Regions from separate parts of the Photobacterium gaetbulicola genome, predicted to be linked through region 4. Evidence: predicted binding sites of a transcription regulator. Region 4 holds the regulator's gene; each other region holds the start of a gene.

Region 1 (5,417 bases), on a different contig from region 4:
CGACCTTCCTCAAGCGGGTGCGACAGCTGTGCGACGAATACGGTATTTTGCTCATTGCCGATGAGATAGCGACCGGTTTTGGCCGCACCGGAAAATTATTTGCCTGCGAACATGCCGGTATCAGTCCTGATATTATGTGTGTCGGCAAGGCGCTGACGGGGGGATATATGACCCTTTCGGCCACCCTTACCAGTAGTCATGTCGCAAATACGGTATGCGGCGGTGAAGCGGGGTGCTTTATGCACGGCCCAACCTTCATGGGTAATCCGCTGGCCTGTGCAGTCGCCAATGCGAGCTTGGATATCCTCGCCCAAGGGCATTGGCAGCATCAGGTAAAAGCCATTGAAAAACAATTAGCTGAGTCACTTCCAGAGATTGAAGTACTCGACAAAGTCAAGGCGGTTCGCTGGCTGGGAGCCATCGGCGTGGTCGAGCTCCATGAGCCCGTTGAGATGGCCAGTATTCAGGAAACTTTTGTCGACAGTGGGGTATGGATTCGCCCATTTGGCACACTTGTCTACATAATGCCTCCATTTATCATTAATCAACAACAACTTAGCCAGCTCACTTCCGCCATCATGTTAGCACTTAAGTAGTATCGAAAAGCAGACAACTTCTAAAGATTGTCTGCTTATACTTTTCCTGAACGTTATAGCAAACCCAACTTCCGGTTGGCCCGTATTTATATAATGAATAACGTCAGTAAGGCTAATACTATGCAATTACCACTATTTCCGTTACAGATATACCTGCTGCCAGGTGGGATAAGTAAACTGCGTATTTTCGAACCACGCTATACCCGTTTAGTCAAACTGGCTATGGGGGACGGTAACGGCTTCGGCCTCTGCATGAAAGATGAAGAGACGATGTGCCATTTCGGCACCCGGGTAATCATCACGGATTTCGAGCAGCTCCCAGATGGTCTACTAGGCATTACCATCAAAGGCGTTGAAAAGTTCCTGATCAATAAACATTGGCAAGAAGAAGATGGTTTGCGGTTTGGCGATGTCACTCCAATATCCAATTGGACCCCAAGCCAAATCAAGTTTGTCGACCGGGATATCTCCAATAGCCTGAAAGCCCTGTTCGATGAATATCCCGAGCATGCTGAGAATTACCCCTTGCCCGATTACAATGACATGACTTGGGTATGCCAGCGCTGGCTAGAACTGTTGCCCCTGGAAACCAACCAGAAGCAATGGTTCATGAGCCGTAATGATCACCGGGCAGCCCTCTCCTTTCTGCACAATGTCATTGACGAACAACTGAAAAGTGACAGCTAATGTGACAATTTAGTCAAGTATATGTCTGTGGATGTGAATTTTTACAAAGACATATTTACCTGAGCCAGCGGCAACGCTAGTCAACCCTCAATCAGCTTCATCAACAAATGACCATCGTACATGGCTTGTTTCACCAGCGCAGCGCCCGGCATAGTCGCCTGGGTATAGAACGAGCTCTGCTCAATAACCAAATCCCGGTTGTACACCGGCAGCGACTGACTGCGGACACAATCCATGATCGCCGGGTACAAAATATCTTTCGCACGATTGAATTCACCCCCGATCAACACCTTCTCGGGATTAAACAGGTTAACCATGATTGCAATGGCTTGGCCTAAATGGTGGCCTAGTTCAACAATCACCTGCCGGGCCAATGTATCGCCGGCCATAGCCGCCTCGCAAATCCGCTCTACCGTCAGCGTCTTGCCATGAAGCGACGAGGGGTGACCTTCCCGTAGCCTCTGATCAACTTGCTCGATAACAGCCTTTACACTGGCCACCGTTTCTAGGCAACCGTGGTTACCGCAGAAACAACGTTTGCCGTAGGGTTTGATCTGGATATGACCCAGCTCACCCACGTTACCGATTCGCCCTTGCAGCACAACATTGTCAAGCACGATACCGGCGCCGACACCGTGATGGATAGACACCAAAATGGAGTTGGCCACATCGCGAGAGTTACCGAACAGTTTTTCGGCCAGTGCCCAAGAGCGAGTATCGTTACCGATAAATACCGGCAGCCCTGTTGCTTCATGGATTGCAGGCCCGAGTTCGAGGTTGTGAACATCGTAATGGGGCATCTGGATAACCATACCGGCATCAGAATTTACCAGTCCCGGCAGTGACACGGCAATGGCCGTGATCCTATCTAGTTCGCCAACATGATTGGCAAAGAAAGTGTGGATCTCGGCAATCAGCTTTTTCAGAACTTCATCTTGATGAAGTACATCGATATCCTGACGCTCTTCCACCAGGATATCCCCGCCCAGCTCGTGCAAAGCGATGGTTAAGTAGCCCCGCCCCAGGCGGATAGACAAAAACTGCCAGCCTTCATTGGCAGGCACCAAGCCAACGGCAGGGCGGCCCCGGCTGGAAGATTCCTGAATAGCGGTTTCTTTGATTAGGTGGGCTTCAATGAGCTCACGGGTAATTTTAGTAATACTCGCAGGGGCTAGCTGACTACGTTTGGATAGCTCAATGCGGGAGATGGGGCCAAACAAGTCAATAAGCTTGTACACGCTGCCGGCATTATTTCTTTTGATATGGTCTATGTGACCTGGCTGAGCGACATACATGCCTAAACTCCCGGTAAATTCTGTTATCATTTAATACAAATTGAATTTTTTTACTTTGCGAAGTAATTGTGAAGTCGATAATGTTCAGTCCGTGACAAGGGTCACGACGATTCATGAAAAACAAAGCAATTTTTGCCCCAGCTCTCATTGTACCGCAAAACTATTGCCTTTTTTTTAACTACAAAAATTAACCGATATAAAGACAGCTCCATGCAATTTTGCGATAATGCCCGGTCGCAAAATCCCCCACCATGAGGTTAACGGTGTACAAAATTAACGAAGTCTTTGAAACAATCCAAGGTGAAGGTGTATTTACCGGTGTACCTGCCATTTTCGTCAGGCTCCAAATCTGCCCTGTGGGCTGTGCCTGGTGCGATACCAAACAAACTTGGAGTGCTGAACCTCAGGATCACGGCTCTATCGAAGACGTCATGGAAAAGACCGGAGACTCCCCGATCTGGACCGAGCTAGATGCCCAGGGCATCGTTAATTTACTTGCCCAGCAGCACTACACCGCCAAACATGTCGTGATCACCGGCGGCGAGCCTTGTATCTACGATTTGCTGCCGCTTACTACCGCTCTTGAGCAAGCGGGCTTTAACTGCCAGATCGAAACCAGTGGTACCTCTGAGGTGCAGGCAACGGATAACACCTGGGTCACGGTTTCACCCAAAATCAACATGAAGGCCAAGCTTCCTGTGCTTGCAAGTGCGCTGGAACGTGCCGATGAGATCAAGCATCCTGTCGGTACCCAAAAAGATATCGATCAGCTTGATGAACTGCTCGCGGGAAAACAGCTCAAGACCAACGTCAATATCGCCCTGCAGCCAATCAGCCAGAAGCCGAGGGCGACCGAGCTGTGTATCGAAACCTGCATCAAGCGCAACTGGCGCCTGTCTATCCAGACCCACAAATACCTCGCTATCGCGTAGTCGCTTGACATCAAGGTGACAGGCTACCTTATTCGGCTGTCTTACTTTCAGGACAGCCGCTCTATCTCCGAGACACATCTCCTTTCTTAACTTTGCATCTTTTTGCCCTATCTATACTGAGCAGAAACTAATACCAATAAAGATTCATGATCCAGTGACCTATTGGGGAAATTATTATGCGCAGTTACCTGGGATATACCCTGCTGGCTATCAGTAGCCTGCTGCTTGCTGCCTGTGGAGACAGCGGTAAGCCCGCCGAGCCCGTTACAGGCACGCCCGTGCCCGTTTCAACCACCTTCACGGTTTCTGTCGATGCACCCGACGGTATGGTTCTTGCCGCCAATCAAGGTTTCTCTTTGATCAGCCCAGCCTATGCCAATGCAGTTAAACATCTTACCGAACAGAATTTCGCGGCTGTCTGGCTGGACGACAAAGGGAAAATTTTTGAATCTATCGATATCACCCGGCTAGAGGCCAAGGGAGATGGCAACTATGTCCTAGATGCGGGCACCCGGGCGCGGATCAATGCCGTCTTGCTGGTTGACCTGGACGGAGTTCCCGAGTACACCCTAGGCGAGAGCCTACCCAGCGGTTTGCTCATGACACCGCTGGCCACTGAGCGCCTAGCCATTTCTCTTGAGTCATCGCTCACCTACTATGCCCTTGCCCAGCGAGTTGTCGCCGATGAAAGCTGGGGCGTATTCACTGACGTTTTCGAATCCGGGGCACAGGGGGCGGTTGCTCTCGCCCTAGAAGACATCAACAAGATCGCCATCGATATCCGTGATACCCTTTTCCCGAAAATCGGTATTCAAGGACTAACGCTCAAAGATCTGATGAGCCTGACTATTGTTCAGACCATGACCGAAGGCCGGCTTGAGCGGTTCTTTACCGAACAGTCGGCTGTCGCCGCCAATGTGCTGGCCATCCTCAATGACGGTTATTGGGAAATCAGTGCGTCAGAGGGCAACCAAGGCAAGGCGATTTTTGCCGACACGACATCGTATGACGGCAACGAAACCACAATCAGTGAGTTCAGCTGGGATAAAAGCGGCAGTGAAGATATCACCCTGACGGAAGTTTTCACCTACTTCAGTAACTCTACCAGCTTTGGCTCCGACGACATCCGCTCGCAAGTGCTGACCAATCAGGGGATCTGGCTTGGCTTGTTCGACTATCTGAAGGTCGAATTCGCCACCGATAAAACGGCGCTTCTCACTGACGCCGCACTCAACATCAACGATGAGTCAGGTATGACCCTGGAAGCCAGAGTCTACGCGCTGTCAGGCAAGAAAATGCACGATTTCTTGTCAAGCAAGGAGAACCATTACCTCACCCGCTACATCGAAGACGAAATGACGTTTGGGGACGGTGCCTCGGGCTTCTACTTTACCTGGCGGCCAGAAAAAGAAACCTACCTGCTTTGCGACAATACCAATGATAAGGACACCTGCCGCGCCTATCCATACCTGACTCCCGATGCCGGGTTTACTTCGCTTGACGATATCAAGACGCCATTGTTCAACGTGGGTATCACTATTGATCAGGTCAACGGCTTCAAACTTAGCGACAATATTGTCGCCGAGTTCATCGGTGATGATTTCTTTACTGTCCGCTACTGGAGCCGCATTGCAGCCAACGAGTGGACAATCCAGGACACCGGGGTATGGGCACCGACCACGGTTTCGGGCAAACCGGTGATCCGGTTCGATGTACCGGACGTCATCAAGCAACTTGCCGACGACTACGCGTTCAATGGCCGCAATCTCTTCCTCATCGAGGACCGGGGTTTCGTCAATATTGGCGAGGTATTGCTCGAACGCGCTGAATTCAATACCTCAGGCTTTGATAATGATGCCAAAGCACAGATTTTTGCCGCGGCCACCCGTGACAACTTGCCGCCCTTT
Region 2 (5,417 bases), on a different contig from region 4:
TAGCAAGTGACACCGCGCTGCCGGTCAGGCGCGTTTCCAGCGGGGTCGGGATGATAGTCCCCGCCAGCTCTTCCTCGGCAATCAGCGCCACATCGCTGTTCTTGTCAAAGCGGGATTGCGCCGTCGCCAGGATATTGCTGTCGGTCGGTACGCGCTTCCAGTTCTCGCCATCGATTGGCGAGAGGTAAGCGGCCGGATCATCGTGATCCATGCTGGCCAGCGTACGCGGTTCAGAGTCACCTGCTACCACATAGGCGCGCGGCATATAGTCATTTTCGAACAACGTCCAGTATTCACCGATATACGGGATCACCACGCTCTCACCTGCCGCGAAGCCCTGGAACTTGTCCGTTGGCTCTAACGTATGCAGATCGCCGGTGATATGCGTTACTTTGAACTGTTCGTTCTGAACATCCAGAATCATGCGGATACTGTGGAAGTAAATTTTCCAATCAGTATTGGTCAGCGCCGGGCCGTTATTAGTCAGTGTCAGGTTGATCAAATCACATGACGCCCACTCTGCGGCCAGCTTGCGACAGTTAAGCCCCTCGTTGGCACCGTGGTTGGTCACAACCTGGTAGTTGACCCCCAAATTCTCAGCTAGCATATCGACCAGTTGCTGTTCCGAAGTCGCTGTTGATTGAGGCGCACAACCTGCTGTCGCCAAGGCGACTACAGAAGCAAGTAGACTTAAATTGAATGTTCTCACGAGTAACTCCTTCCCGATCACCAGGGCAGTACCAACCATTGGTACCCCTCTGGGCAAACAAACATAACAATGATCTGAAACCGCAGGCACCACGTATCGTCCTTGCTAAAAAAGGCACGAGCCTGCAAGGAAATCTTGGTTAATACAGTGCGAGGTAACAGGTGATTGCTGAGTCTGAATCAATATCGGCCTCCGAATGGAGGCCGATAGGGTCGTTAGCTATGACTTAGGGCTAAGTCATTAAGGAAGTTTTACCGCTGATAGGTCTTCGTTTGGCGATACTTTTTTCATCTCGCCAGCAACGATTTCAGCTAGTGGGCCTAGGATAACCTGTAGGTTGTTCGAACCAAGCTTAACCACACCCATTGCGCCTAGTGCTTTCAACGTTTTCTCATCAGCAAGGCTGCTGTCTTTCAGAGTTAGACGTAGACGAGTGATACATGCATCGATGTTTTCTAGGTTAGATACACCACCTAGCGCAACGATGTATTGCTTAGCAAGTTCACCCGTTTCCTGAGAACCAGTGGCATCAGAAGCTGTTTCATCTTCGTCTTCACGACCAGGAGTCTTCAGGTTGAACTTGATAATAACCGTACGGAAGATTGCGTAGTATAGGCCGAAGAATACCAGACCTTGAACAACCAGCATATACCAGTTAGTTGCTAGCGGGTTACGGCTCTGAAGCACCATATCTACCAGACCTGCAGAGAAGCCGAAGCCTGAAATCCACTGCATTGACGCTGCGATGTACACAGAGATACCTGTTAGTAGTGCGTGCAGTACATATAGGCCTGGTGCTAGGAACATGAATGCAAATTCTAGTGGCTCAGTCACACCGGTGAAGAAAGAAGCGAAACCAGCAGCAATCATGATTGAAGCAACTTTCTCTTTGTTCTCCGGCTTAGCTGTGTGGTACATCGCCAACGCTGCACCTGGTAGACCGAACATCATGATTGGGAAGAAACCACCCATGTAGATACCCGTAACACCCGGAACAGCAACACCTGCATCAATAGAGCCCTGACCACCAAGGAAGTTAGGAAGGTCGTTGATACCCGCTACGTCGAACCAGAATACCGAGTTCAGTGCGTGGTGTAGACCCACAGGGATCAATAGACGGTTGAAGAAGGCGTAGATACCAGCACCGAACTCACCAAGCCCCTGGATACCTTCACCAAAGCTTACTAGCGAGTTGTATACCGCAGGCCAGATGAACATCAGTACAAAGGCAATAAAGATACCGGCAATCGACATCAAGATTGGAACCAGGCGCTTACCCGAGAAGAATGCCAAAGCTTTATGCAGCTCAACATGCGAGAAACGGTTGTAGATCTCGGCAGCAACGATACCCACTAGGATACCAACAAACTGGTTATTGATCTTACCAAAAGCCGCAGGTACTGCACTTGCGTCGATACCTTGGATGTTTGCTACTGTTCCTGGAGCAAGTAGCGTGGTCACAACAAGGAAACCAACGAAACCGGATAGTGCCGCCGCACCGTCCTTGTCTTTGGACATACCGTAAGCAACACCGATAGCAAACAGTACAGACATGTTATCGATGATTGCGGAGCCCGCTTTGATCAAGAAGGCAGCCAGTGCACTGTTGGCACCCCAGCCGTTCGGATCAATCCAGTAACCAATACCCATTAGAATTGCAGCTGCAGGCAGCGTGGCAACTGGCACCATCAACGCTTTACCTACTTTTTGAAAATATCCAAGAATATTCACCCTTAGTTCCCCCTATGGTTTTCTTAGATTCGATGTTGGATAACTTATTTTAGTTACCCGATTAAGTTACTTGCAGTTTAAGAATTTTATTTCGCCCCGCAAATTAAAACGTCATCATTTGTGATCTCAGTCACCAGTAAGGGTAATTAACGGGCGATTTTGCTAGCTCGATCATAAAACTTATTTTATCATGCAAAACAAATGCGATAACACGCTATGATTAAATTGTAATTTATATATGGAATGAGGTGTCACTGTGAGACTAATCCCACTGAATGAAGCTAAAGATGTAGGTTTGTGGTCTGCTCGCTATATTGCTGATCGTATTAACAAATTTAAGCCAACAGCGGAACGTCCTTTTGTCCTGGGCCTACCAACTGGTGGCACCCCGCTAGCAACTTACAAGCGCCTTATCGAGCTTTATCAAGCCGGTGAAGTAAGTTTCAAGCATGTCGTCACCTTCAACATGGACGAATACATTGGTATTCCGGCTGACCACCCAGAGTCATACCGTAGCTTCATGTACAACAACTTCTTCAATCACATTGATATTCAAGAAGAAAATATCAACTTGCTGAACGGCAATACGGAAGATCACGAAGCGGAATGCCAGCGTTACGAAGACAAAATCAAGTCTTACGGCAAAATCAACCTGTTCATGGGTGGCGTGGGCAACGACGGCCACATCGCATTCAACGAGCCGGCATCTTCACTAGCGTCTCGTACCCGCATCAAAACCCTGACGGAAGATACCCGCATCGCGAACTCCCGTTTCTTCGATGGTGATATCAACCAGGTACCTAAATACGCGCTAACTATTGGTGTAGGTACGCTGCTAGATTCCGCGGAAATCATGATCCTAGTAACGGGCCACAACAAAGCGCTTGCCCTGCAGGCCGCCGTTGAAGGTTCTGTGAATCACCTATGGACAGTATCAGCGCTTCAGCTTCATCCTAAGTCACTGATTGTTTGTGATGAACCATCAACCCAAGAGCTGAAAGTGAAGACGGTTAAGTACTTCCAAGAGCTAGAAGCTGAAAACATCAAGCACCTGTAATAAAGGAGTTATTCATGTACGCGCTAACCAATTGCCGTATCTTCACCGGTAGCGATGTGCTGAATAACCACGCCGTCATTATTGACGGCGTGAACATTCACGCGGTCTGCCCAGTCTCAGAACTTCCAACGGATATCGAAGTCCGTGATCTCGATGGTGCCAATCTCACCCCAGGCTTCATCGACCTTCAACTCAATGGTTGTGGCGGCGTCATGCTCAACGACGAAGTCAATGCCGACACCATCCACACCATGCACCGTGCCAACCTGAAATCAGGCTGCACCAGCTTCCTTCCGACGCTTATCACCTCTTCTGACGAAGACATGAAAGCCGCTATTGCTGCCGAGCGAGAATACCAAAGCAAATACCAGAACCATTCACTGGGCTTGCACTTGGAAGGGCCATACCTCAATGTGATGAAAAAAGGTATCCATTCGGTTGACCATATCCGTCGCTCAGATAACGAGATGATCAACACCATCTGCGAAAACGCCGATGTGGTCACCAAGGTAACCTTGGCGCCGGAACAAAATGATCATAGCCATATCGAGCAACTGGTCGAAGCTGGTATCGTGGTATCGGCCGGCCACACCAATGCGACTTACGTAGAAGCTCGCAAAGGCTTTGCGTCAGGCATCACCTTCGCCACCCACCTGTTCAATGCCATGACGCCGATTGCTGGCCGTGAGCCGGGGATGGTCGGGGCTATCTACGACACGCCAGAGGTGTATACCGGGGTGATTGCAGACGGTTTCCACGTCGATTATGCCAACATTCGCATGGCACACCGCATGAAGGGCGACAAACTTGTTTTGGTCACCGATGCAACTGCACCTGCAGGAGCAGACATTGATCACTTTATTTTTGTCGGCAAGAAAGTATATTACCGTGATGGCAAGTGTGTTGATGAAAATGGCACACTTGGCGGTTCGGCACTAACCATGATCGAAGCAGTTCAGAACAGTGTCGAGCATGCAGGTATCGCCCTGGACGAAGCGATTCGCATGGCAACCCTCTATCCTGCTCGCGCGATTGGCGTTGATCAGAAATTGGGAGCCATCAAAAAAGGCATGGTAGCAAACCTGGCTATTTTTGATCGTGACTACAAGGTTCGGGCGACTGTTGTTAACGGTGAATACGAGCAGAATTAACTATGACAGGCGGACAAATTGGTAATGTTGATCTGGTAAAGCAGCTAAATAGTGCAGCTGTTTACCGGCTCATCGACTTGCAAGGCCCTATATCGCGAATCCAGGTAGCTGATGTCAGTCAGCTTGCACCTGCAAGTGTTACTAAAATCACCCGCCAACTGCTGGAGCGCGGCCTGATCAAAGAGGTCGCGCAGCAGGCTTCCACTGGAGGCCGGCGTGCAATTTCGCTGACTACTGAGTCAGCCCCTTTCCACTCGATCGCCATTCGACTTGGGCGAAACTACATCGAGCAAACCATTTACGATCTCAGCGGTAAATACATTGTCGGTACCGCGCATCCTTTCCATTACACCAGTCAGCAAGAGCTCATCGATGGCTTGCTCGAACATATCCGCAAGTTCATTGCCGACAACCAAAATGTGCTGCGTGAGCTGGTCGCCTTCGGGATCACCCTGCCAGGTCTTATCGATCCGGAAAGCGGCGTTGTCGAGTACATGCCGCACATCGAAGTCGACAATCTCCCGCTGTCAGAAATCATTACCGACAAATACGGCGTTGCCTGCTTTGTCGGCAACGATATCCGCGGCTTGGCGTTGGCCGAACACTACTTCGGGGCAAGTAAAGACTGCAAGGATTCAATCCTTGTCAGTGTCCATCACGGAACCGGGGCTGGGATCATCGTCAATGGCCAGGTTTTTCTAGGCTATAACCGCAATGTCGGTGAAATTGGCCACATCCAGATCGACCCGCTCGGCGACAAGTGCCAGTG
Region 3 (5,417 bases), on a different contig from region 4:
GATGGTGTGATTAAATTTGTTTCAGATAACCCCGAAGGGAGTTACATCTCTTTTTACGGTCTCAACGAGCAATCTGCCAAGGCTGCTATTGAACGGGAAGTGGCTTACTTTTCTCAATTGGGTAAAGCATTTGAATGGAAGACTTATTGCACAGACTTACCGCAGAATATTGGTGAGTTGTTATTGAGTTTTGGCTTTGAACAAGAAGAGTCAGAATCCTTTATGGCGCTAGAACTGTCAACCGTCTCTGGGCGTGAGGTTGATGACAGCCGGATAGTTGAAGTGTTTGATGCCAAAGGGATCAGAGATGCTGTCAGCGTGCAGGAGCAGGTCTGGGGCGGAAATTTCGATTGGCAATATGCCCATCTGCTCAATATGAAGACCCAAACCCCGGATAATATCGCTATCTACGTTGTGTATGATGACGGCAAACCGGTAACCTCGGCCTGGATAGTTTATAACGATGAGAGTCCGTTTGCGGGGATCTGGGGTGGTAGTACTATCGCTGAATACCGGGGAAGGGGACATTATTCGTTATTGCTCAACAAGCGAATCAACGAAGCGAAAAAGAGGGGCAAACAATATTTAATTATTGATGCTTCTGAGATGAGTCGCCCCATTGTTGAAAAGCATGGCTTTGTTTTTGTTTCAACAACCACACCCTATATTTTTGAGCCGGGCAAGCAGCCATAGAGATTGGATGGGGCATCCTTTTGCAGGATGCCTGTTTGTTATGCCGAGTTATCCTGCGGCCAGCCAGATGCCGACGCCCATCATCAGCGAACCGGCAATCCGGTTTAGCATCTGTACGTTGCCACGCTGTTGCAGAAAACGGCGCAGTGTACGCCCCCCGCTTGCATACAGCAGCAGGCAGCTGAATTCGGTGATTAGGATAATGCTGATCAGCACCGACAGCTGTGGTAACAGGGCGTTGCCGGTATTGATGAACGGGGGCAGCAGCGAAATCATAAATGCCCATCCCTTTGGATTGGCAATGGCCGTAACAAACCCCTGTATGGCCAATCCGACCGCAGAGGTATCCACTTCCTCATCGATATTATCCGGAATTGCGAGCTTGCCCCTAGAGCGCCACATCTGGATCCCCAGCCAGAACAAATAGCCGCCACCGAGATATTTTAGTAGCAGGAACATTGCAGGGTAGTTGAGCATAATGGCTGCCACACCTACCACAGAAGCGATGGAAACCAATGCGACCCCGATCAGCTCCCCCCACATCATTGGCAGGCTTCTGCGAACCCCAATCGTCATACCCAGCGTCATCGATAGCGTCATGCACATTCCAGGCGTAACCGAGACGAAAAAGAAAGTAGGAATAAAAACAGCCAAAATGGCGAAGTCGATCATCAATTAACATCCTTGCGGTTAACTATACTGACGGGGCAACGAGAATAATTGAAAAAATATTATCAGTTAACTCAATAACAAAAAATAGTGTGATAAGCCGCACGGGCAAACGTTTTTTGGTGATCTTTGTCACTTTATTGTGAAACATGAAATTAATGCAATTTCTCTTAGTGTGATTGTGATCACTCAAATGCTAATTTTTATCAGCTATCGTAATTATGTGTTTACGAACTCTTATTATGAATAAACGGTTTATACCCAAGTGATTACCAGATAGCTGACTCAGCGCTGGGATCTTCATGTTGAAGCCATTTGGGTATAAACAAAACTAATCAGCCGCTGGCCTCAATTTCCCTACCAGGCGGCAACAATAGAAAGGATATGATTATGTCTGACAACGCAGTATTCCATTTGGGTGTGAACAAAGCAGATCTTAACGGTGCAGAGCTAGCCATTATTCCTGGTGACCCGGCACGAGTTGAAAAAATCGCAAACCTAATGGATAACCCTGAGTTTCTAGCAAGCTCTCGTGAATACACGGTGTACCGCGCTAAGTTGGATGGTAAGTCTGTTGTTGTTTGTTCTACCGGTATTGGCGGCCCGTCTACGTCAATTGCTGTTGAAGAGTTGGCACAGCTGGGTGTGCGTACGTTCCTTCGTGTCGGTACAACCGGTGCTATCCAGCCGCACATCAACGTAGGCGATATGATCGTAACGACGGGTTCCGTCCGTCTAGATGGCGCAAGCTTGCACTTTGCCCCAATGGAGTTCCCTGCGGTAGCTGATTTCGATGTGGCTACAGCAATGAAAGCGGCATGTGATGCCGATGGTGCGACCGTTCACACAGGCGTAACCGCATCAAGTGATACGTTCTACCCAGGTCAGGAGCGTTACGACACATTCTCTGGTCGTATTGTCCGTCGTTTCCAAGGCTCGATGAAAGAGTGGCAGGAAATGGGCGTGCTTAACTTCGAAATGGAATCAGCAACGCTGCTAACCATGTGTGCAAGCTCAGGCCTTCGTGCCGGCTGTGTTGCTGGTGTTATTATCAACCGCACTCAGAAAGAAATTCCGGATCACGCAACGTTGAAAGAAACAGAAGCGCGCTCTATCAAGGTTGTAGTTGAAGCAGCCCGCCGTATGCTTGCTGAGTAATCGGTTATTACCCAGCCGGATACCGAGTAGAGAAGCCAGCTCAATTGAGCTGGCTTTTTTTTACTTCCAATAACCGCACATGCAGCGGCTGTCGTTTGGTACCTTGCCTGTGGTTTCACTTGCATAAATATACTGGCGATATTTTGCTCATGCAGGGGGCTGTGCCCAAGCCGGTTGCTGTTACATAAGCAAGGCCTGGGTAACATTTGAAATAAACTGTTGTTGGTTTTGTTGCATCTATGGCGCATGTTTCTGTCGGTAATGAAAATGAACAGGCTCCATTACGTGACCCTGAGTCCATAGTTATTGGCAGCGACAGTTTTTATCAGTTTCTTTGAGTAACAAAGAAACCATTTTGCCAACAGTGATCTGCTTGCAGGAAATCAAAATTTAGTAAAAAGTTGATTGTGATATTGATTCCGAACTTAACTGATTGTTATGAATTACTTTTCACTTCATTCCGGATGGTTATTCAAGGCGGTTTGATTAATTGTTTTACTGAAAAATTTTACTGTGACGGCGATCTATTTTACTTAAAGTTTTACTTATTATTATTTCCTCCGTTAATAAACAAGCTTGTTATGTGTAAATAAAAAAGCGCCTGCCAGCCAATACAAGAATCGCACAGATCACGGCGGCGGGTGACATCGGGGGATTTTTTAATGACTTTTCGTAAAACGTGTTTAGCCGTGTTGATTGGTTCCGTCGTGGCATTGGCGGGGTGTAATAGCAGCAGTAGCAAATCAGAAAAAGAAGCCGGGTTACCGAGCAACGATTTTATCAATGTGATCGACAGAAGTGGCGCGCCAGAGTACCTGCGCGATTATGACGAATACAGCAACTTGAAGTTTAACGCGTTTGTTGACAACGGGGCCTGGCACGGTCACTTGCTACCGGCAGACGAACAAGGCTATGGCTCTTTTGGCGGTATCATGCAGGTGACCCAGGAGTATGCGCATTTCATGTCGGGCCAGACCTTCGACAAACTTCACATCACCGATACCATCAGCGGCGAGACGATTGATCTTTCCGCAGCCGAAGCTAAGGTCTACAGCACACCGGGGGCGCTGGTACAGATCTTGAAAACCGATAAGCTTGAAGTGCAGATGGTGCTTCGCTTTGTCACCGATAGAACCTCGTTGGTTGAAACCAAACTGACTAACCTGACGAGTCAGGACATGGATCTGCAATTGTTGTGGGACGGTGAGCTGCTGCAAAAAGCGCGCTCGACACCGGGTTACGAAAACCAGACCGTTGACCAGATGTATCCGGAATACAATCGCCAAATCCACGCCACGGATAATGGCCTGAAAATCACTTTCGGTGACATGAAAGGCAACTGGGCAATTCGCAACGATGATGACAGTGAGTTCCGTATTGCCCGCTCGGTCAGCACCCAAACACATGTGATGCCAAACGAAATCTCGTACGCCTCTGTTGGCCACCAGCCGCTGTCAGCAAAGGGCACTGCGAGCATCTACACCACTTATTCCCACCTGCACAACGGTGCGGAGGTAACGAAAGAAACAGGCAAAGTAACGGATATTCTCAACAACCCGCAGCCATACATGATAGCTGCCGATGAGCGTTGGGCGGGTTACCTGTCATCGGGCATGGTCAACGGTCAGGCGACCGATGAACAGGCGCGGGTTGGCGTAAAAGCCATTATGACCCTGAACGGTAACTGGCGTTCGGCTGCCGGTGATGTCCACCAGGCAACGGTGACGCCATCGGTAACGGCGCGTTGGTTCTCCGGTAACCTCACCTGGCCTTGGGATACCTGGAAACAGGCTTACGCCATGGCGCACTTCAACCCAGATGTGGCCATGGACAATATCCGCACGGTATTTGAATACCAGGTGCAGGAAGACGATCCGATCAGGCCGCAGGACAAAGGCTACCTGCTTGATGTCGTCACGTATACCTTGCCGGAAAACCGCGGTGGTGCCGGCTCCGAGAACTGGAACGAGCGTAATACCAAACCTTCCCTGGCGGCTTGGTCGGTGATGGAAGTGTATAACGCGCTTAAAAACGAGTTCGACCGTCCGGCAGATGCCCAGGCCTGGATTGATGAGATGTATCCTAAGCTGGTGGCTTATCACGATTGGTGGCTGACCAACCGAGACCATAATGGCAACGGGGTGCCGGAGTATGGTGCGGCAGTGGACCCGGCGCATAATACCGATGATGGCTACATGTATGTGTGGGTTAAGACCGATGATGATTTGGTAGGTGCTGTCGGCCAAGAAAATATCCTTGAGCAAAAAGGAAATGAATACAAAGTAAAAGGAGTGGATAGCTACAACACCATCCTTGATAAAGTGATCTACCAGGAGCTGCATGTGGGTGCTCAGGAAGCCGCTGGCTGGGAATCCGGCATGGATAACGCCGCCCGCTTTGGCTTTATTTCAGCCGAGCAGCTTCAAGCGTACGCCGATGTCCAGCACGGCGGTGATGTGGAAGCGGCGAAGAAAGACTGGGAAGTGCGCTTCGCCGAGAACCGTGGCCGTAACGATGAGCTGCTGGGCTTCTCGATGCTGCAGGAGTCAGTAGACCAAGCGTCGTACATGTATTCCGACAATAAGTACTTGGCGCAAATGGCGACCCTGGTGTCAGCTAATGTTCCCGGCAAACAGCGCGGCCAGGAGTTCCTCGACGGCGCGGCAGCCATCAAGGACTACATCAATACCTGTATGTTTGATGCCAACACCGAGTTCTACTATGACATCCACCTGAATGTCGACCAGGACGGCAAGCCAGCACCTGTAATGAAAAACGGCATTGCCTGCGCTGGTGAGCCGATTGTCGAGCGCGGACGCGGTCCTGAGGGCTGGGGGCCGTTGTTCAATGGTGCCGCGACCCAGGAGCTGGCGGATAAAGTGGTACGGACCATGATG
Region 4 (5,417 bases):
CGACGAGGGCATGGCCCGGCTTGAACGTGCCATCGCCAAAATTTATTCATAGTCTATGTTAACCGGGGGCGGCTGGCAGGAGCTTGGCCGCAACCTCCGGCCCCGTGCCGGTTTCTCATTAGTTGGCAGCATTGCTGCAGCTTGCATCAGGAGGGAGTTCGATGCTGGTTATACGTCCTATTACTGCCGCGGATCTGCCGGCACTACTACAGTGCGCGCAAGAGTCAGGCCATGGTTTCACCTCGCTACCGGTTAACGAGGAAATCCTCGCCAACCGGATTCAACATTCCGAAGAGAGTTTTGCCAAGTCGGTGATCCAACCGGGCACGGAAGGATACCTGATGGTGGCGGAAGATACCGAGACCGGGGAAATTGCTGGGACGACGGCGATCGAAGCCGCTATTGGGTTAGATAATCCGTTTTATACCTACCACCTGAGTACCGTGGTCCACTCGTCTCGCCGGCTCAATGTCCATAACGTGGTCAAGGTGCTGACTTTCGGCAATGACTACACCGGCGTGAGTGAGCTTTGTACTTTGTTCCTGCGTCCGGAGTGGCGACAGGGGCTCAATGGCCGCCTGCTGTCTAAGTGTCGTTTCCTGATGATGGCACAGCACCCGGAGCGCTTTGACAAGACGGTGATCGCAGAGATGCGCGGGGTATCGGATGAAGACGGTAATTCCCCGTTCTGGGAATGGCTAAAAGAGCACTTCTTCTCGATTGACTTTACCCTGGCTGACTACCTGACTGGTATCGGCAAGAAGGGCTTTATCGCCGATTTGATGCCAAAGCTGCCGATTTACGTCAACTTGCTCAGTCCCGAAGCCCAGGCGGTGATCGGTGAAGTGCATGAGAAAACCCGCCCGGCACTGCGTCTGCTGGAGAAAGAGGGGTTCACCTGCCGTGGTTATGTCGATATTTTTGATGCCGGCCCGACTGTTGAGTGCGATGTCAGAAATATCGAGTCGGTCCGCCATTCTCAGGTGTGTCGGGTCGAGATCGGCCAACCGGCCGGGCTGGCCGATTGCATTGTCAGCAACACTTCATTTACCCACTTCCGTGCGGTGGTCGACAAGGTTGATGTGCTGGATGGCACCGCGCTGCTTAGCCCTGAGGCGGCTGAGGCGCTGGACGTTAAACAAGGGGATCAGGTGCGCCTGATCGCCCAGTAAAGGAGAACATCATGACTCAATGGATTGCAGGTCGCTGGCTCGCCGGCGAAGGGCAGGCGATGCAGTCGCTCAATCCCTATACCGCTGAAGTGGTGTGGCAGGGCCAGGCCGCAACGGCTGAGCAGGTCGAGCAGGCGGTGTCTGCCGCGAGGGCAGCCCTGGTGGGCTGGCGCAATACCCCGTTTGCCGAGCGCCAGGCGATAGTCGAACGGTTTGCCGAGTTGGTCAAGGCCCACAGCGAGGCCATTGCGGTGGTGATTGCCGAGGAAACCGGCAAGCCGCTGTGGGAGACCCGCACCGAAGCCGGGGCTATGGTCGGCAAGATTGCGATATCGGTGCGCGCTTACCATGAGCGGACCGGCGAGAAGCAGAAAGAGGTGGCAGGTACCCAGGCTGTGCTGCGCCACCGTCCGTTGGGGGTGATGGCCGTCTTCGGGCCTTACAATTTCCCGGGCCATTTGCCTAACGGCCATATTGTGCCGGCGTTACTGGCGGGCAATACCGTGGTGTTCAAACCCTCTGATCTGACGCCAAAAGTGGCCGAGGAAACCATGAAACTGTGGCAGCAGGCCGGGTTACCGGACGGGGTTATTAACCTGGTTCAAGGGACCAGGGAAACCGGCGAAGCCCTTGCCGGCGCGAAAGGAATCGATGGTTTGCTCTTTACCGGCAGTGCCAATACCGGTCACCTACTGCACCGCCAGTTTGCCGGCCAGCCGGGTAAGATGTTGGCACTCGAGATGGGGGGCAACAACCCGATGGTGATCTCCCGCCACTTTGGCGAGCTGGATGCGACTGTCTACACTATTATTCAGTCTGCCTTTATCAGTGCCGGCCAGCGTTGTACTTGTGCCCGACGGCTCTATCTGCCGTCTGGCGAGGAAGGTGATCGTATTTTGGCCCGTTTGATTGAGCTGACCCGGCAAATCCGGGTGGGCGGCCAGTTTGACGAGCCGGCACCATTTATGGGGGCGCAAGTCTCGCTCCAGGCCGCTGACAACATTATCCAGGCCCAGTCACGATTGGTTGAGATGGGCGGCGAGCCGCTACTACCGGCGACCCGTGGCCAGGGGGCGATTGTCACTCCGGGGATCATCGAGGTCAGCCAGATTGCCGAGTTGCCGGATGAAGAATATTTTGGTCCATTGCTGCAAGTTGCCCGCTACGGCGAGCTGGTTGAGGCGGTGGAGAAGGCCAATGATACCCGCTACGGCCTGTCGGCAGGTCTGGTGTCGACCGACGACAGCGAGTGGCAGTATTTTGTCGAGCATATCCGGGCCGGGATCGTTAATCGCAACCGCCAGCTAACGGGAGCCAGTGGCGATGCGCCATTCGGCGGCCCGGGGGCGTCGGGGAACTTACGGCCGAGTGCGTATTACGCGGCAGACTACTGTGCATACCCGATGGCATCGATGGAAGGTGAGAAGCCGGAGTTACCCGCTCAGCTTTCACCGGGTCTCACGCTGTGAGAGCCATCGTCAATCATTCACTAGCCAAAGAGGATAGCGAGCACATGGAAAGGGTAGAGCAACTATTTGAACAGTTATGGCAGGATTATATCCAGCGTCTGTGCCCCTCGGCTGCTCAGGTTCACGATCTGCTGACCGAGGAGGAGCCGCTGCTCAACGACCATATTGCGCTGCGGACATTTAACTTACCGATGGTCGGTCTTGACCGGTTGGCGGCCCCGTTTATCGCGCTTGGTTACAAGCCGTGTGGCCGCTACCACTTCGAGGCCAAAAAGCTGTACGCCGAGCATTTTGAGCATCCCAACCCATTGGCACCCAAAGTGTTTATCAGCGAATTGATGGTCGGCCAGTTTAGCTCCCTGCTGCAGCAAACGGTCAGGGATCTGGTTGAACAGGTGCCCGAGCAGGCCATGCATGATCCAGCCTTTTTGTATGGTGGCCGGTTATGGGACCTGGACTACGCGACCTATGAGTTGCTGGCGGCCGAGAGCGAGTATGCCGGCTGGCTGGCCGCCCATGGCTTTGGTGCCAATCATTTCACCGTCAGCCTCAATCAGCTCGAGCAGTTTACCGAGGTGGCCGAGGTCAATCACCTGCTGCGCCACAACGGGTTTGAAATCAATAGCTCAGGCGGTGAGGTCAAGGGGAGCCCCGAGGTGATGTTGGAGCAGTCGTCGACCATGGCAGATAGGGTAGAGGTCGGTTTTACCGATGGTGTCTATACCATTCCCGGCGGCTTCTATGAGTTTGCCAAGCGTTACCCTAAGGAAGACGGTGAGCTGTATTCCGGTTTTGTTGAGGCGTCAGCTGACAAGATCTTCGAAAGTACCGATGTAAACTGACGCTGTCGTACTCGCAGCGGTTAGTGTAAGCCCTAGCGCCTGTGGCCTCCGTGGTCGCAGGCTTGTTCTATGGACTGCACTAATGCTTGAAACTGTCGAGTGGGTAGCCCAGGTGCGTTTCTGGCGGATAGCGTTTCACCCTTTCGTGCTGCTCGAGATAGTGGCGGCTGTCACTGAACCCGGTCATTTCGATGGTATCTGGAAGCGGTGAAATGACCCCGCGCTGTACGTGGTGAGAGCTGTGTGGCGAATAGCGTTCGATATCCATACCGGTATTCCATTACAGGTGATGAGGGTTGATATGCACAATGTAGCATTGGACGGAATAGATACAAGCATAAAAACAGTGATGCACTAGACACTAATGCTGTGTAAGTATGAAAAGGGTTGGCGAACGGCAATAAAAAAGCCGCATGATGCGGCTTTTGGGGATCGACTTGTTTCAACGGGTTGCTTAGCGCGTACCGTAAACAACAATGGTTTTACCATGGGCGGAGATCAGGTTCTGCTCTTCCAGCATCTTCAAAATGCGGCCCACAGTTTCGCGGGAACAGCCAACAATCTGGCCGATTTCCTGGCGGGTGATCTTGATCTGCATACCGTCTGGGTGAGTCATTGCATCTGGCTGTTTGGCCAGGTTCAATAGCGTCTGTGCGATACGGCCGGTAACATCCAAGAACGCCAAGTCACCGACTTTCTGGCTGGTCACCTGAAGGCGGCTTGCCATCTGTGCTGACAGGCGCATCAGGATATCCGGGTTGACCTGGATAAGCTGGCGGAATTTCTTGAACGAAATTTCTGCGACTTCACAAGGGGTCTTGGCACGAACCCATGCGGTACGCTCCTGGCCTTCTTCGAATAGGCCTAATTCACCGATGAAGTCACCTTGGTTTAGGTAAGACAGGATCATTTCCTTACCTTCTTCATCCTTGATCAGGACCGCAACAGAACCTTTGACGATGTAGTAGAGCGTCTCTGCTTTTTCACCCGCGTGGATCAAAGTACTCTTTGATGGGTATTTATGAATGTGGCAATGGGAAAGAAACCACTCTAGAGTTGGATCTGTTTGAGGTTTACCTGGAACCATATTACTAACTTCCTCTGCGTTTGTTGCCCAACAACGACGTCCTTCAAAATGAGGCTGGGCCTAATCATAATTAGCTCGTCGTTTAGGATATTCAGTCAACCGCTGGGCTGCAAGCTCACGTGAATAATTAGTTCAGATTTTATCTTTTTTCGGCGCGCTTTTCTTGATATTGATCTATCTGAAAAGGCCATTTTGTAGTCATAAGTGTGCACATGATCACACAGTTGCTAGATAGTGCCAAAAGCCCCTAAAAGTTGTAAGGAGAAAGCAATGCAATCACGAGTGAAATGGGTCGAGAATATGACCTTTCTAGGACAGTCAAATTCTGGCCACAGCGTGGTTATGGACGGTAACGGTGGCGAAAAAGCACCGAGTCCGATGGAGTTGGTGTTGATGGCTGCAGGCGGGTGTAGCTCGGTGGATGTGGTTGACGGTCTCAAGTCGGCGGGGCAGAAAATTACCGGTTGCGAAGCGCAGATCTCCTCGGTTCGGCGCGAGCAGGCCCCGCGTATTTTTACCACGGCCAACTTGCATTTCGTCGTTACCGGAGAAAACTTGGATGAAGCCGTTGTGGCCAAGATGGTGACAGACTCGCTGGAAAAATACTGCTCGGTATGCCTGATGTTGGGGGAAGGGGTCGAGATGACCCATTCGTATGAGGTGGTAGAAGAGTAATACTGCGGCAAAAGATGGCGATGGGCCAGGGGCAGAGTAAAATCCCGCCTATCGCCTATCGCCTATCGCCTATCGCCTATCGCCTATCGCCTATCGCCTATCGCCTATCGCCTATCGCCTATCGCCGCTCTTACCCGATCTTCCCCGTATCAATCAGCTGCTGGATCAGCGG

What was found. Region 4 encodes CRP, which controls carbon source genes, mostly activating them, when cyclic AMP is high. Its sites were predicted from a motif close to TGTGANNNNNNTCACA; they were not measured.
Region 1: mlc (sugar metabolism global transcriptional regulator Mlc) is a predicted target of CRP. The motif match lies at 2,669-2,684, and genes of this name have one in related genera.
Region 2: nagE (N-acetylglucosamine-specific PTS transporter subunit IIBC) is a predicted target of CRP. The motif match lies at 2,560-2,575, and genes of this name have one in related genera.
Region 3: udp (uridine phosphorylase) is a predicted target of CRP. The motif match lies at 1,537-1,552, and genes of this name have one in related genera.

The regions. Positions count from the first base shown of each region.
Region 1 is NZ_PYME01000007.1:168,557-173,973, reverse strand. Features, by position in the region: gene bioA (adenosylmethionine--8-amino-7-oxononanoate transaminase) at 1-596, shown strand, start outside; gene C9J03_RS08505 (LON peptidase substrate-binding domain-containing protein) at 717-1,283, shown strand; gene mlc (sugar metabolism global transcriptional regulator Mlc) at 1,364-2,578, opposite strand; gene queE (7-carboxy-7-deazaguanine synthase QueE) at 2,830-3,510, shown strand; gene C9J03_RS08490 (hypothetical protein) at 3,687-5,417, shown strand, end outside.
Region 2 is NZ_PYME01000045.1:10,648-16,064, forward strand. Features, by position in the region: gene C9J03_RS25175 (beta-N-acetylhexosaminidase) at 1-709, opposite strand, end outside; gene nagE (N-acetylglucosamine-specific PTS transporter subunit IIBC) at 950-2,440, opposite strand; gene nagB (glucosamine-6-phosphate deaminase) at 2,697-3,497, shown strand; gene nagA (N-acetylglucosamine-6-phosphate deacetylase) at 3,512-4,648, shown strand; gene nagC (DNA-binding transcriptional regulator NagC) at 4,651-5,417, shown strand, end outside.
Region 3 is NZ_PYME01000011.1:22,227-27,643, forward strand. Features, by position in the region: gene C9J03_RS11250 (GNAT family N-acetyltransferase) at 1-693, shown strand, start outside; gene C9J03_RS11255 (LysE family translocator) at 742-1,365, opposite strand; gene udp (uridine phosphorylase) at 1,753-2,520, shown strand; gene ygjK (alpha-glucosidase) at 3,183-5,417, shown strand, end outside.
Region 4 is NZ_PYME01000004.1:50,987-56,403, reverse strand. Features, by position in the region: gene C9J03_RS04440 (aspartate aminotransferase family protein) at 1-52, shown strand, start outside; gene astA (arginine N-succinyltransferase) at 162-1,172, shown strand; gene astD (succinylglutamate-semialdehyde dehydrogenase) at 1,184-2,641, shown strand; gene C9J03_RS04425 (DUF1338 domain-containing protein) at 2,686-3,483, shown strand; gene C9J03_RS04420 (hypothetical protein) at 3,563-3,751, opposite strand; gene crp (cAMP-activated global transcriptional regulator CRP) at 3,938-4,570, opposite strand; gene C9J03_RS04410 (OsmC family protein) at 4,841-5,245, shown strand; gene C9J03_RS04405 (phosphoribulokinase) at 5,376-5,417, opposite strand, start outside.